DNA from 2 places in the Kitasatospora sp. NPDC101183 genome. Region 2 is predicted to be linked to the other one. Evidence: riboswitches for the same ligand, from Rfam matches in the RefSeq annotation. Region 2 holds a riboswitch; the other holds the start of a gene.

Region 1 (7,297 bases), on a different contig from region 2:
CCCCGGCGGCGGGCGAGGTGCTCGCCTCCATCACCCCCGGCGCGCACGGCGGCAACCTCGACACCCCCGAGATGCGGGCCGGCACCACCGCCTACTTCGGCGTCAACGTCGAGGGCGGCCTGCTCGCCATCGGCGACGGCCACGCCCGCCAGGGCGAGGGCGAGGTCTGCGGCACGGCCGTCGAGGCGGCCATGCGGACGACGGTCGTCGTCGACCTGATCAAGGGCGGCGGCCCGGCCTGGCCCCGGCTGGAGAACGACTCGTACCTCATCAGCACGGGCTCGGCGCGGCCCCTGGAGGACGCCTTCCGGATCAGCCAGCACGACCTGGTCGGCTGGACGGGCGAACTGCTGGGCCTCGACCACCTCGACGCGTACCAGCTGGTCAGCCAGGCGGGCCTCGCCCCGGCGGCGAACGTGTGCGATACCAACTACACGATGGTCGCCAAGCTCCCGAAGGCCCTCCTCGGCTCCGCCCAGCCCTACGACGGCCTCCACACCCGCCTTCGCGCGGTGGCCCAGGCCTACCTCCACCACCGCTGACCCGGCCCCCCTGCCGCCTCGCTCGCCGCCCCCCACCGGCGAGCGGGGCACCCCTGCGCCCCCGCGCCTGCGGGGGCGGGGGTTTTTGTGCGCGGGGGGTGGCGGCGCTCAACCTGCGCTCCTGGCAGCGCGGTTGGGCGCGGGGCGGCCGATGATCGAGGCGATCCCCTCCGCCCCTGCGGGCTACGGGTGCGGGGCGCAGACGAGCAGGTAGGGGAGCGCGGGGAGGGCGACCACGCCCAGCCAGGCGGCCAGTCGGCTGCGCCGTCCGCCGCCCGGGCGGGCGAGGCGGCGGATGCGGGTGAGGACCCCGGTGGAGGCGGCGCCCAGGGACTCGCCCGGGGTGGGGTGGGAGCCCGTCGCCAACGTGCAGAGCGCGGAGGCCAGTTCGCCCCGCGAGACCCGCTCCAGCGCCGCGTCGTCCGCCGCCATCTCCAGCAGCAGCGCCACCTCCTCCCGCCCCTGCCGGGCCAGCGGCAGTGGGCCGAGCAGCAGCGCGAAGGTGTCGGCGGGCAGCCGGAACAGGTGGTGCCGCCCTCGGAGGTGGCCGTGCTCGTGGGCGACGGCCGCCGCCAGTTCCCGTTCGTCGAGCAGCCGCAGCGCGCCGCGCGACAGGACGATGCGGGAGCGGCGCCCCGGCAGGCAGTAGACCGTGGGGTGGGCGTGCTCCAGCACCATCGCGCCCCAGCGCCGGTCCCGTACGGCGACCACGTCGAGCAGCGCCCGGTGCCGCCGCCGCAGCCGCCCCGCGCGGGCGCCGACGGCGGCCGTCGCGGCGCCGAGCAGGGCGAAGACGGCCGCCAGTTGCCACCAGTCGTGGGTGTGCGGGAGCAGCGGCCCGGTGGGTTCCAGGTGGGGGAGCAGCCCGGCGAGGCCGGCGGGCTCGTGGGCGAGGGGTTCGAGCGCGTGGTGGACGGCCAGCACCAGGGCGACGGCGAAGGAGCTCATCAGCGCCAGCCACAGCGCGGCGCCGAGCACCGGCCGGGCCTGGAGCCGGGCGGATCCGGCGAGTCGGCGGGGGAGCAGCACACCGGTGACGGTCAGGTGCAGGCCGAGCAGGAGGAGCGTCACCCGCGGCCCCGCGAGACGTCCCGCGATGTCACCTGTTCGAGTGCCGCGCGCAGCGCGCTGGCCTCGTCGCCGCTGATCCGGTCGACGAAGTGGAGCAGCGCCCCGGCCCGGTCGGGTGTGGTCTCCAGCGCCTGGTGCATCAGCTGCGCGGTGTACGCCTCGCGGGTGCAGGTCGGCTCGTACAGCCAGGCTCGCCCGGCCTTGTCGCGCCGCAGCCAGCCCTTGGTGTGCAGGATGTCGGCGACGGTGGTGACGGTGGTGTACGCGACGGGCCGCTGGCGCTGGAGGTCGTCGACGACCTCGCGCACGGTGGCCGGGCGGCCCCACTCCCAGAGCCGGTCCATGATCTCGGCCTCCAGCTCGCCGAACCCGCGCAGTGCCACCCTGTCTCCCTCGCCGTGCGCCGGCGATCCACCCGCCTGCTGAACCCACCGGACCCGCTGATCCGTTGAAGCTGCCCATGGTACGGCGCCGGCCGGGCGCCCGCCCCGGGAACGGGGAGCGGGTGCCCGGCCGAAAGGGGCCGTACGGGGGCGGTCAGGACAGTCGTCGCCCGAGCGCGACGCGGGAGCGGGTGAACAGCGCGGCGAGCAGGCCCGCCACCACCGGCAGGACGAGCACGACCAGCAGCAGCTCCCCCCACGGCGCGGTGATCACGGCGGGCTGCGCACCGAACCCGCCGGCCCGGGACTTGAGCAGCCCCACCGCCGGGATGAACCCGTTGGCGGCGCCCAGCAGCGCCCCGAGCCCGGCGATCAGCGCGCACTGCAGCCCGGCCATGGTGCGCCGGATGCGCGGCGGGGCGCCGACCGCGGCGAGGGTGGCCTGGTCCTGCCGGGAGTCGGCGGCGGCGAGGCCGGTGGCGATGCAGGCCGCGCCGAGCACGACGAGGCCGGCGAAGCCGCTGAGGGCCAGGGTGAGCGCGTCGCCCTTGGGCTGGAAGCCGCGTTCGATGTCCAGCCGTGCGAAGCGGTCGAGCTGGACGGCGGCCGCCTCGGCGCGCTGCTGCGCCTTGAGGTCGGGCGGAGTGGCGGGCTGCCAGACGGCACCGACGGATTGGGTGGCGAGGCCGAGCCTGGGCAGGGCGTCGGGGGCGAGCATCCCCTGGGCGTAGCCGGCGGCGTCCGGGTTCTCGACGACCACCGCGTCGACGGGGATCTCCTGGAGATCCGGCTTGGGGATCTCGCCGGGCTGCAGCGGCGCGCCGCCGCCTCCGCGCATCTGGAGCACGGCCTTGCCGTCCGCGCCGACGAGCCTTCGGTCGAAGACCAGCAACTTGCCGTCCGCCAGGGCCCGTTCGGCCGTCGCGTCGTGCAGGCCGAACTGGTTGCGCAGCACCGTCGCGTCGCCGGAGACGAGGTGCGGCGGGGCGGAGAGGACGTGCAGTCCGGCCGGAGCGGCCTTGAGCTGGACGACGCTGGAGCAGCCCTTGCAGAACTCGTAGACGACCTGCCCGAGGTCCCCGCGCGGCCCGAGCCCGCCGAGCTGCTTCTCCACCTCCGCGCGCACCTGGAGGGCCTGGGGCCCGCTGACGTAGCTGCTGAGCTGGACGGCGCCGTACGGGGCCTGCGGCCGGTAGTCGCGCCGGTTCTCCGCGTCGGTGCTGGTGCTGTAGACGCCGATGGCGACGGCTCCGGCGACGGCGGCCATGACGGCGGCGACGGCGGGCGCGGTGCGCGAGCGGTGCCGGGCGGAGTCGCGCAGGGCGAGCCGGGGGCCGAGCGGCAGGCGCTTGGCGATCCTGCCGAAGAGGGCGACCAGGGCCGGGGTGCAGGCGAGCACGCCGAGTTCGGCGAGGACGGAGCCGCCGAGGACGGTGAGCGTGCGGGCGTCGTAGGTGCTGATCACCGGGCGGTCGTGGGTCAGGGCGCCGGCGCCGTACATCGCGAGGGCGCCGCCGGCGGCGATGAGCAGCACGCCGAGCAGGGTGATCTTCCGGCTGGGGGCGCGGACGGTGTCCCGGTCGGCGAGCCCGGCGGTGACGCTGCGCCGGGCCGCCTGGAGGGCGGGCAGGGCGGCGGCGAGCAGGGCGGTGAGCACGCCGATCCCGGCGATGGCGGCCAACTCCACCGGCGGGACGGCGAAGTGGCCGAAGCGTGCGCCGCCGGCCCGCTCGATCCAGGGCTGCAGGACGGCGACGACGCCGGTGCCGGCGGCCACGCCGATCAGGGCTCCGGTGAGGCCGAGGACGAGTCCTCCGCCGAGGACGACCGCGCCGACGTCCCCGCGTCGTCCGCCGGCCGCGCCGAGCAGCGCGAGCTGGCGGCGGGAGCGGCGGGCGCCGACGGCGAAGGCGGGCCCGGCGAGGAGGGCGACCTCCAGCAGCGCCATGCCGGTGACGGTGGCGACGATGACCCGGGTGCTGTTGCCGATGGCCGGGTCGGAGTAGGTGCGCGAGTCCCGGTAGAAGGGGACGGCCTGCTCGGGCGGCGGGTCGAGCGCGACGGAGCGCGCGGTGAGGGTGTAGCCGTACCTGTTGACCTCCTGGACCTTGGCCCAGTCGATCGCGGCGCCGACCGGGAGCTTGACCAGCCAGGCCCGGTGCCCGCCGCCCGAGCGGTCGGCGGGCCCGGCGGCGGCACCGGAACCGGCCGCGGCCCTGTCGGCGGCCGCGCTCATCGGCTCGATCAACTCGCCCGGCCGAGCGACGAGTTCGGCCCGCCCGAGCTCACCGGGGCGCTCGACGGCGCCGGTGACGGTGAAGGTGGTGCCCTCCAGGCCCTGGACGGTGGTGGTGGCGCCGATCTTGAGGCCGCCGCGCTCCAGGAAGGCCCGGCTGACGGCGACTTCGTGCGCGGCCGAGGGCGCGCGGCCCTCGACGAGGTTCAGCCGTCCGTGCCAGGCGGGGTCGGCGAGGTCGGCCTCGGTGGTGGCGGCGCGCACCAGTCCCTCGGGGGAGGTGGCGCCGGTCTCCGGCCCGGAGCGGGCGGCGATCAGCGTGCTGCCGGGCGGCAGCAGGGAGGTGACCAGCGCGGTCGGGTCGGTGGCGGCCGCTTTGAGCTGCTCGGCGGTGGGCGCGTCCCCGGGCCGGGGCTGGACGACGAAGGAGCCGCCGTCCTCGGCGATGGGCGCCTGCTCGACGGACTGGCCGGGATTGAGCGCGCTGACGTAGGCGTCCGCTCCGCCGACGACGCGCTGGACGCGTTCGCCGGGCGTGAGCTGGCCGCTGCGGTGGACGACGTCGGCGCCGGTGACGCCGAGGACGGGTAGGGCGATCATGGCGACGATCAGGGCGCTGCGGCCCTTGGCGCGCAGCGCGTCGCGGCGGGCGAGGCGCAGGGCGACCCGCCAGGCTCCGAACCTCACCGGTTCACCTCGCCCGTCTCGACGTCGTCGCCGGTCGCGAGGTAGCGCTGGGCGGCGGATTGCCGGGCGAGGCTGCGGTGCCCACGGCTCTCGGTGGCGATCTCGCCGTCGCGCAGGTGCACCACGCGGTCGGCCCAACTGGCGTGCGCGGCCTCGTGGGTGACCATCATGGCGGCGGCCCCGGCGTCGCAGCGGGCGCGCAGCACGGCGAGGACTGACTCGCCGGTGGCGGAGTCGAGCGCGCCGGTGGGCTCGTCGGCGAGGACGAGGCGCCGCTCGCCGATCAGGGCGCGGGCGATGGCCACGCGCTGCTGCTGCCCGCCGGACATGTCCTCCGGGAAGCGGTCGGCGAGCTCGGCGATGCCCAGCTCCTCCAGCGCGGCGACGGCCTCGCGGCGGGCGCGGCGGCCGGGAACCCCGTCGAGTTCGCGCGGCAGGGAGATGTTCTCGGCGGCGGTGAGGGCCGGGATCAGGTTGTAGTCCTGGAAGACGTAGCCGATGGAGCGCCGCCGCAGGTCGGCGAGCCGGCGCCGGCTGAGGCCGCCGAGCGCGACGCCCTCGACGAGCACCTCGCCGTCGCTGGGTGTGTCCAGGCCGCCCGCGAGGGTGAGCAGAGTGGACTTCCCGGAGCCGGACGGGCCCATGACGGCGACGAACTCGCCTGGGTGGACGGACAGTTCGACGCCTCGCAGGGCGTGAACCTCGGCCGCGCCCTTCCCGTGGACCCGGGTGACGGCGGCGAGCCGCAGGACGGGTGCGGTCGGATCGGTGTGGGACATGCCTCCCCCTCGTGAGCTGTTCAGCTGCATATGTCGGTGAACTATATGTCGGTGAACTGTATATGTCGAGGTCGAGCCCATCCAGTCCCGGGATTTGGTCAAGGTTCTACAAAGCTGTCGATGAACGGCCGAAAAGGTGCGCGGGGCCGGTCGCGGCGGGTCTATGCTTTTCGACGTTGAGAAAGGCACCTCGTTCGGTGAGGCGTCTTCACGGACACAGGCCACTGACCCGACGACGTCGAGAGACGCCCAGGTTCAGGACAGATCTTCCCGAGTTAAGGGTTGATCCCAAGTGGCTTCCGGCTCGGACGAGTTGGACACGCCGTGGAGTGCCAAAGCTCTGACGAGTTGGGGTGTACCGGTCCTGCGCGACCGGTGTGCTCCTTGCCGTGTCGTGATGCGGCGCACCGACGGTGCGCCCCCGGCCGGGAGGAGGCGAGAGACATGGACTGCCCTAGTCCGGGCCACAGTTGCCCCTACCCCCGCATGCTCTTGCACACCTCCGGCACGCGGTAACAACCTTCCCTGCGCGTTCAACCGACTGCTCCGCGCTGCGCTCAACCGCGCCCCGAGACAGTCCGTCTGACGATCCGTCATGCCCGTACGGCCGCCGCCGCTCAGCGTCGCCGTGCGGAGCGACGGCGCGCTCGCAGCTCGCAGGGAGGATCGCTGCTGCGTGCCCCCTGCAGCCCCGAACGGGGCAAGGGAGGCCCCGCCATGACCAACGTGATGCTGGACCCGAAGGTCCCCGCCGCGACCGCCACCACCACCGCGACCACCGCACCCGCCGCCACCCCGCGCAGCGCCGTCCTCGACGACGCCCACGTCGGCGACATCAAGGGCGCCCTCGGCACCATCCGCCTCGACGACGACGCGCCCCGCAGCGGCATCTCGGCCCGCTTCAAGACCCTGCTCGCGATCATCGGCCCCGGCCTGATCGTGATGGTCGGCGACAACGACGCCGGCGCCTTCTCCACCTACGGCCAGGCCGGCCAGAACTACGGCACCCAGCTGCTGTGGACCCTGCTCATGCTGGTCCCCGTCCTGTACGTGAACCAGGAGATGGTGCTGCGCCTGGGCGCCGTCACCGGCGTCGGCCACGCGCGCCTGATCCTGGAGCGCTTCGGCAAGTTCTGGGGCGCGTTCAGCGTCATCGACCTGTTCCTCCTCAACGCCCTCACCCTGGTGACGGAGTTCATCGGCGTCACGCTGGCGGCTGGGTACCTGGGCCTGCCCAAGGTCGCCGCCGTGGTCCTGGCGGCGGCGATCATCATCGCCTCGGCCTTCACCGGCTCCTTCCAGCGCTTCGAGCGCGTCGCCGTCGCCCTCTGCGCGGGCTCGCTGCTGCTGGTGCCGATCTACTTCATGGTCCACCCCAAGACCTCGCAGATGGCCCACGACTTCGTGACGCCGCAGATGCCCGGCGGCTCCGGCCAGCTCGCCGCCGTCATGATGGTCATCATCTCGATCGTCGGCACCACCGTCGCCCCGTGGCAGCTGTTCTTCCAGCAGTCGTACGTCATCGACAAGCGGATCACCCCGCGTTTCATGAAGTACGAGAAGATCGACCTGTGGATCGGGATCGTCGTGGTCATCGTC
Region 2 (7,297 bases):
CCCCGGATGCTGACCTCCCTCGCCGAGGCCTTCAAGCGCGGCGCGCAGATCGTGCACGTCAACCCGCTGGTGGAGGCGGCGGCGACCCGCACGATCATCCCGCACGACTTCACCGACATGGCGCTCAACCGGGCGACCCGCACCAGCACCCTCAACCTCCAGCCGCGCATCGGCGGGGACATGGCACTGCTGCGCGGCATGGCGAAGGCCGTCCTGGAGCAGTCCGCCACGGACGAGAAGGCGCTGGACCAGCTGTTCATCGACCGGCACACCGAGGGCTTCGAGGCCTACCGCAAGGTCTGCCTGGACACCCCCTGGGAGGAGATCGAGCGCCAGAGCGGCCTCGGCCGCGCCGAGATCCTCGGGGCCGCGCGGATCTACCGGGAGGCGGACCGCTCGATCTTCTCCTGGTGCCTGGGCGTGACCCAGCACGAGCACGGCGTGGACACGGTGCGCGAGATCGTCAACCTCCTCCTCCTGCGCGGCAATCTGGGCCGCGAGGGCGCCGGCCCCTCCCCCGTGCGCGGGCACAGCAACGTGCAGGGCAACCGCACCTGCGGCATCGACCACCGCCCGTCCACGGCCTTCCTGGACCGCCTCGGCGAGGTCTGCGGGTTCACCCCGCCGCGCGCCCACGGCCTGGACACGGTCGGCACGATCGAGGCGATGCGGCGCGGGGAGGTCACGGTCTTCGTCGGCATGGGCGGCAACTTCGCGCTGGCCGCCCCGGACACGCCCTACACCTACGAGGCCCTGCGCGCCTGCGAGTTGACGGTGCAGGTCAGCACCAAGCTCAACCGCAGCCATCTGGTGCACGGCCGCGCGGCGCTGATCCTGCCGTGCCTCGGCCGCACCGAGAAGGACCACCAGCGCGCGGGCGTGCAGTCCACCTCCGTCGAGGACTCGATGAGCATGGTGCACCTGTCGGTGGGCATGAAGCGCCCGGCCTCCCCGCACCTGCTCTCCGAGCCGGCGATCGTCGCCGGGATGGCCCGCGCGGCGCTGCCGGACAGCCCGACGCCCTGGGAGTGGTACGTCGAGGACTACGACCGCGTCCGCGACACCATGGCCCGGGTCCTGGACGGCTTCGAGGACTTCAACCGCCGGGTGCGGCTGCCGCTGGGCTTCCGGATCAAGCAGCCGGCCCGCGAGCTGGTCTTCCTCACGCCCTCGGGCCGGGCCGAGTTCTCCGCCGCCCCGCTGCCGGACGTCGTCCCCGCGCCCGGCACCCTGGCGCTGGGCACCATGCGCTCGCACGACCAGTGGAACACCACGATCTACTCGGACAACGACCGCTACCGGGGCGTGAAGAACCTGCGCACCCTGGTGTTCCTCAACCGCGACGACATGCGCGAGCGGGGCATCGGCGAGTTCGACCCCGTCGACATCACCAGCACCGCCCGGGACGGCAGCACCCGCTCGGTGCAGGGCTACCTGGCCGTCACGTACGACATCCCGCGCGGCTGCGCGGCCGGGTACATGCCGGAGCTCAACGTGCTGTGCGCGATCGGCGACTACAGCACGCAGAGCGACCAGCCGATCATGAAGCACCTCAACGTGACGGTCACCAGGGCGTGAACGCGGGCGGAGGCCCGGCCTCCGCAAGAGCCCCGGATCCACCCCACGAAAGGTAAAGGTTCTACCAAGTACGCAAGTATGGCCCTCCGGCGGGGATATGCTTCTGGAGGTTTGAAGAAGGCACCTCGTTCGGTGAGGCTTCTTCACGGACACAGGCCACTGATCCGACGACGTCGAGAGACGCCCAGGGTTAGGACAGATCTTCCCGACCTAAGGGTTGATCCGAAGTGGCTTCCGGCTCGCACGAGCTGGACACGCCGTGGAGTGCCAAAGCTCTGACGAGTTGGGGTGAGCCGGCATCTTCGCGCGTCCACGCGCCGCGTCGGCGAACTCCTTGCCGCGTCGATGACACGCACCACGGGGTGCGTCGACCGGGAGGAGGCGAGAGACATGGATTGCAGTAGTCCGGGCCACAGTTGCCCCTACCCCCGCTTGTCCTCGTACACCTCCGGCACGCGGTAACCACCTTCCCTGCGCGTCCATCTGACGCATCGTCACCTCACCACAGCGCGCGGCTCCGCCATGCCCGTACACCGCTACGGGCCGCATCGCCGCGCGGCGATGCGCCGCGCCCACTCGCAGGGAAGATCGCTGCTGCGTGCCCCCGACCGCCCCCACCTGTCCAGGGGCACGGGAGGAACGCCATGACCACCAACTCCACTCTCGACTCGAAGGTTCCCGGGCCGCGTTCCGCGGTGCTGGACGACGCCCACGTCGGCGACATCAAGGGTGCCCTCGGCACCATCCGACTCGACGACGACGCACCGCGCCAGGGGTTGTCGGCGAGACTCAAGACCCTCCTCGCGATCGTCGGCCCCGGCCTGATCGTGATGGTCGGCGACAACGACGCCGGCGCCTTCTCCACCTACGGCCAGGCCGGCCAGAACTACGGCACCCAGCTGCTGTGGACCCTGCTCATGCTGGTCCCCGTCCTGTACGTCAACCAGGAGATGGTGCTGCGCCTGGGCGCTGTCACCGGCGTCGGCCACGCCCGCCTGATCCTGGAGCGCTTCGGCAAGTTCTGGGGCGCGTTCAGCGTCATCGACCTCTTCCTCCTCAACGCCCTCACCCTCGTCACCGAGTTCATCGGCGTGACACTGGCGGCCGGGTACCTGGGCCTGCCCAAGGTCGCCTCGGTCGTGCTCGCGGCGGCGATCATCATCGCCTCGGCCTTCACCGGCTCCTTCCGGCGCTTCGAGCGCGTCGCGGTGGCGCTGTGCATAGGCTCGCTGCTGCTGGTGCCGATCTACTTCGTGATCCACCCGAAGACCTCGCAGATGGCCCACGACTTCGTGGTGCCGCAGATGCCGGGCGGCGCGGGCGAGTTGGCGGCCGTGATGCTGGTCATCGTCTCGATCGTGGGCACCACCGTCGCCCCGTGGCAGCTGTTCTTCCAGCAGTCGTACGTCATCGACAAGCGGATCACCCCGCGCTTCATGAAGTACGAGAAGGCCGACCTGTGGATCGGCATCGTGATCGTGATCGTCGGCGCCGCCGCGATGATGGGCTTCACCGCCGCCGCCTTCGCCGGGACCGACGCGGTCGGCCAGTTCTCCGACGCCGGCGCCATCGCCAAGGGCCTGGAGGACAAGGCCGGTCACCTGGTCGGCGTGCTGTTCGCGATCGCCCTGCTGGACGCCTCGATCATCGGCGCCTTCGCGGTCTCGCTCTCCACCGCCTACGCCATCGGCGACGTCTTCAACATCAAGCACTCGCTGCACCGCGGCGTGAAGGGCGCCAAGGGCTTCTACGCCGTCTACGCCGGTCTCGTCGTCGCGGCGGCCGCCATCACCCTGCTGTCCACGGACTACACCCAGGGCCTGATGACGCAGTTCGTCCAGGTGCTCGCCGGGGTGCTGCTGCCCTCCGCCACCGTGTTCCTGCTGCTGCTCTGCAACGACAAGGCCGTCCTCGGCCCCTGGGTCAACGGGCCCAAGACCAACGCCTTCACCTCACTGGTGGTCGGCGTGCTGGTGATGCTCTCGCTGATCCTCACCGCCGCCGTGGTCTGGCCGGACATCTCCTCCGACTCGATCCTGATGATCATGGCCGGGTGCGGGATCGCCGGGGTGATCGTCGCCGGGTACTTCTTCCTGGCCGGCCGCAAGGGCACCAAGGAGGACCCGATCGACCGCACCGGCCGCGAGAACTGGCGGATGCCTCCGCTGGAGACCCTGCCCAAGCCGGTCATGTCCACCGCCCGCAAGGTCGGCATGGGCGCCCTGCGCGCCTACCTGCTCCTCGCGATGGTCATGGTGATCATCAAGATCGTCCAGACGGCGCTCAACCACTAGACCCGCTCGGGCCGGGGTGGCGAACACCTCCCACCCCGGCCCGGCACCGGAACCCTCGACCGCCCCTCCCGGGGAAGGAAGGAAGTACGGCTGTGCGCACCACCCTGTTCCACCGCTGCCCGAGCGTCCGCCTCGCCCTGCACGACGGCGTCGAGCGCGAGTACCGCCTCGACGACCCCGGCGCCTGCCCCCGCTCCGGCACGCCCGACACCCCGGCCTCGGCGTACGAGCCGCGTGTCCACCTGGCCTACCTGCTGGCCCGTCAGGGCCACCGCCCGGACTGGCTCGCCCGGTTCGCGGACCTCCCTCCGGCCGCCGCGCGCCGCCTCGCGGGCGCCGCCTCGCGCGGCTCGCACCACTCCTGACGCTCCGTCAATGACTTCTGACGCACCGTCATACCTTTCCTTTCGTCCACGGCCCCGTCACGGAGGTGACCCCGCCATGTCCATCGTCGCCGCGTTCCACTCCACCGCCCTCCCGTCCACCGATCGCCGCCCCCTGCGCGCCGCGCTCGCCGCCCTCGGCCGACGGCTGGCGGAGAGCCCGCTGGACAGCCCCGTCCTGAAGACCGTCCCCGCCCCCGCCGCGCCGCCCGTGGGCCGCCCGGCCCCGCTGCGCGCCCGGTGGCGGCCCGTGACCGGCGCCGACGGCCGCACCCGACTGGAAGCCAGCTGGCACGCGGCCCACTGAACGGCCCCGAACCGCCCCGAACTCCCCTCCTCCTACCAGCCGAAGGAGCATCCGCCATGGCCGTGCGCTACCCCAGGCTCGACGCCATCTTCTCGGACCACGCGTCCGCCCCCGCCCGCCGCACCCAGCCCGCCGCCCGACCCGTGCGCGAGTCCCCCGAGAACTCCAGCCTGGTGGTCGACGAGGCCCAGCGCACCGTCACCGTCGACGGGCAGCAACTCGCCTTCCCGTACCTGGAGTTCGAACTCCTCGCCCACCTCGTCGGCAACCCGCTGCGGGTCCACTCGCGCCGCCAGCTGATGGAGACGGTCTGGGGCCGCCCGGACACCGGCGACACCCGCACCATCGCGACCCACATCGCCCGCATCCGCCGCAAGCTCGGCCCCGGGCACCGGGACACGATCGCCACCGTCCGCCAGATCGGCTACAAGTACGACCCCCGTCTCGCCCAGGTCGCCTGAGACCGCTCCCACTCGGAGGAGGACACCGCCATGACCACCGTCACCCCGTTCCCCCCGATCACCAGAGGGACCGCCCTGGGCGGCGTCCTCCTCCTGGTCGTCGTCGAGGGCGTCGCCGTCGGCCTCGCCCCCGACCGCCTGCGGCTCTTCCTCTCCGGGGTGCTCGTCGGCGCCTCGGTCGCCGGCCTCCTGCTCGCCCTGCTGCTGGCCCGGAGCCGGCGGCGGGCGGGCCGACCGGCCGGGGCCCCGGCCGGCGAGGACGACACCCAGTGGTTCAGCGCCCGCTCGCTGGAGGGCTTCCCGATGGAGCAGGTCCGCCCCCTGCTGCTCGCCCCCGACGCGCCCGGCCTCAACCGCCTCTACACCGCCTGGATCTTCGCCACCCACGGCCACGACCCCCAGTGGATCGCCCACCACCTGGACCTGTCCACCCCCACCGCCCGCCTCCTGGTCGCCGCCGCGCGGCGCCACGCCACCGCCGCCCCGCTCGAAGGGAGGCCGTGATGATCACGGCTCTCGACCACGTCCAGCTCTCCGCCCCGCCCGGCAGCGAGGCCCTGCTGCGGGCCTTCTACGGCGACGTCCTGCAGATGGCCGAGATCCCCAAGCCCGGGCCGCTCACCGGGCGCGGCGGCTGCTGGTTCGCCGCCGACGGCGGCCGGGTCCGGCTCTACCTCGGCATCGACGAGCGCTTCCGCCCCAGCACCAGGGCGCACCCCGGGCTCTCCGTCTGCGAGATCGACGAGTTCGCGCTGCGGCTGTCCGAACTCGGCGCCCAGGTCGTCTGGGACGACAGCCTGCCGCCCGGGCGCCGCTTCTACACCACGGACCCGGTGGGCAACCTGCTGGAGTTCGTCGAGGCGGCCTCTACGGCCTCCTCCACCACGGCCTCCGCCACGGCCTTCACGACGGCCTTCACGACGGCCTGATCCGGCCTTCGAACACGGGTTCATTTGCGTACGGACGTCCCGAGGGAGCAGACTGCCCGGGTTTGCGCGCCGGAGGTAGCCGTCATGTCCCTTCTGAAACCGGGCCCCGCCCGGGCGGCGGGTCGCGCGGCCGGGGTGAGCCGGGTGGACCTGCTCGTCGCCGCCGCCGTCCTCGTCCTGCTCTACCTCGCGCTGAGGGTCGGCCAGGGCACCACCGTCCGCTTCTCCACCGCCCGGGGCGCCGTCGACACCGACCCGGCCCGGCTGCCGTACGACGCCGCCCGCTCCCTGCTGCGGATGTTCGTCGCGCTCGCCCTCTCCGTCGTCTTCACCTTCGGGTACGCCTACGCCGCCGCCCGCAGCCGACGCCTGGAGCGGGTGCTCATCCCGGCCCTGGACATCCTCCAGTCCGTGCCCGTCCTCGCCTTCCTCACCGTGGCCGTCTCCGGCTTCCTGGCGCTGTTCCCCGGCTCGGTGCTCGGCCTGGAGTGCGCGGCCGTCGTCGCGATCTTCACCTCCCAGGCCTGGAACATGACCTTCGGCTTCTACCAGTCGCTGGTCTCCCTGCCGCCCGAACTCGACGAGCTCTCCCGCTCGTTCCGGTTCAGCCGGTGGATGCGCTTCTGGAAGGTCGAACTGCCCTCCGGCATGATCGGCCTGGTATGGAACGGCATGCTCAGCTTCGGCGGCGGCTGGTTCTTCCTCGTCGCCTCCGAGGCGATCACCGTCGACAACGAGCGCTACACCCTGCCCGGGGTCGGCGCCTACGCGGGCGCCGCCATCGCGGCGGGGGACCTCGGGCGGGTCGGCTGGGCGATCGCGACCATGGCGGTGCTCGTCGTCGGCGTCAACTTCCTCTTCTGGCGGCCGCTCACCGCCTGGGCGGAGCGCTTCAAGAACGAGCAGTCCGAGGCCGGCGAAGTCCAGCGCTCCGTCGTCCTCGACCTGCTGCGCCGCTCCCACTGGCCCGCCCTGCTGCGCAGGCTGCTGCGCCCGGTGGGCCACGGGCTCGCCCGGTTCGGGCGGGTCTTCGGCACGGACGACCGTCCGCTGGCCGTCTCCCCCGCGCGCCGCCGCACCGGGGACGCCGCCTTCGCCGTGGCGGCGGGCGGCGTGGTGCTCTGGGGCGCCGTCGACCTCGGCCGCTACCTCTCCGAGCACACGGGCCTCGGCGTCTTCGGCGAGCCGCTGCTGCTGGGCCTTGCCACCCTCGCCCGGGTCGTCGTGCTGGTCGCGGCGGCCACCGTGGTGTGGGTGCCGATCGGGGTGGTCATCGGCTTCTCGCCCCGGCTGACGAGGATCGCCCAGCCCGTCGTCCAGGTCCTCGCCAGCTTCCCCGCCAACT

What was found. A riboswitch is a leader RNA that binds a small molecule or an ion and turns the genes downstream of it on or off. The one in region 2 is predicted to bind magnesium.
Region 1: linked by a shared signal. The riboswitch ahead of ACIRRS_RS07625 (NRAMP family divalent metal transporter) and the one ahead of ACIRRS_RS05610 (NRAMP family divalent metal transporter) in region 2 are both predicted to bind magnesium.

What each region holds. Positions count from the first base shown of each region.
Region 1 is NZ_JBIWOW010000005.1:11,828-19,124, forward strand. Features, by position in the region: gene ACIRRS_RS07600 (acetamidase/formamidase family protein) at 1-542, shown strand, start outside; gene ACIRRS_RS07605 (M56 family metallopeptidase) at 726-1,613, opposite strand; gene ACIRRS_RS07610 (BlaI/MecI/CopY family transcriptional regulator) at 1,610-1,990, opposite strand; gene ACIRRS_RS07615 (FtsX-like permease family protein) at 2,151-4,919, opposite strand; gene ACIRRS_RS07620 (ABC transporter ATP-binding protein) at 4,916-5,698, opposite strand; M-box (ykoK) riboswitch at 5,881-6,058, shown strand; gene ACIRRS_RS07625 (NRAMP family divalent metal transporter) at 6,416-7,297, shown strand, end outside.
Region 2 is NZ_JBIWOW010000003.1:383,609-390,905, reverse strand. Features, by position in the region: gene ACIRRS_RS05615 (FdhF/YdeP family oxidoreductase) at 1-1,578, shown strand, start outside; M-box (ykoK) riboswitch at 1,696-1,873, shown strand; gene ACIRRS_RS05610 (NRAMP family divalent metal transporter) at 2,223-3,872, shown strand; gene ACIRRS_RS05605 (hypothetical protein) at 3,965-4,237, shown strand; gene ACIRRS_RS05600 (hypothetical protein) at 4,314-4,562, shown strand; gene ACIRRS_RS05595 (winged helix-turn-helix domain-containing protein) at 4,619-5,023, shown strand; gene ACIRRS_RS05590 (hypothetical protein) at 5,054-5,527, shown strand; gene ACIRRS_RS05585 (VOC family protein) at 5,527-5,952, shown strand; gene ACIRRS_RS05580 (ABC transporter permease) at 6,037-7,297, shown strand, end outside.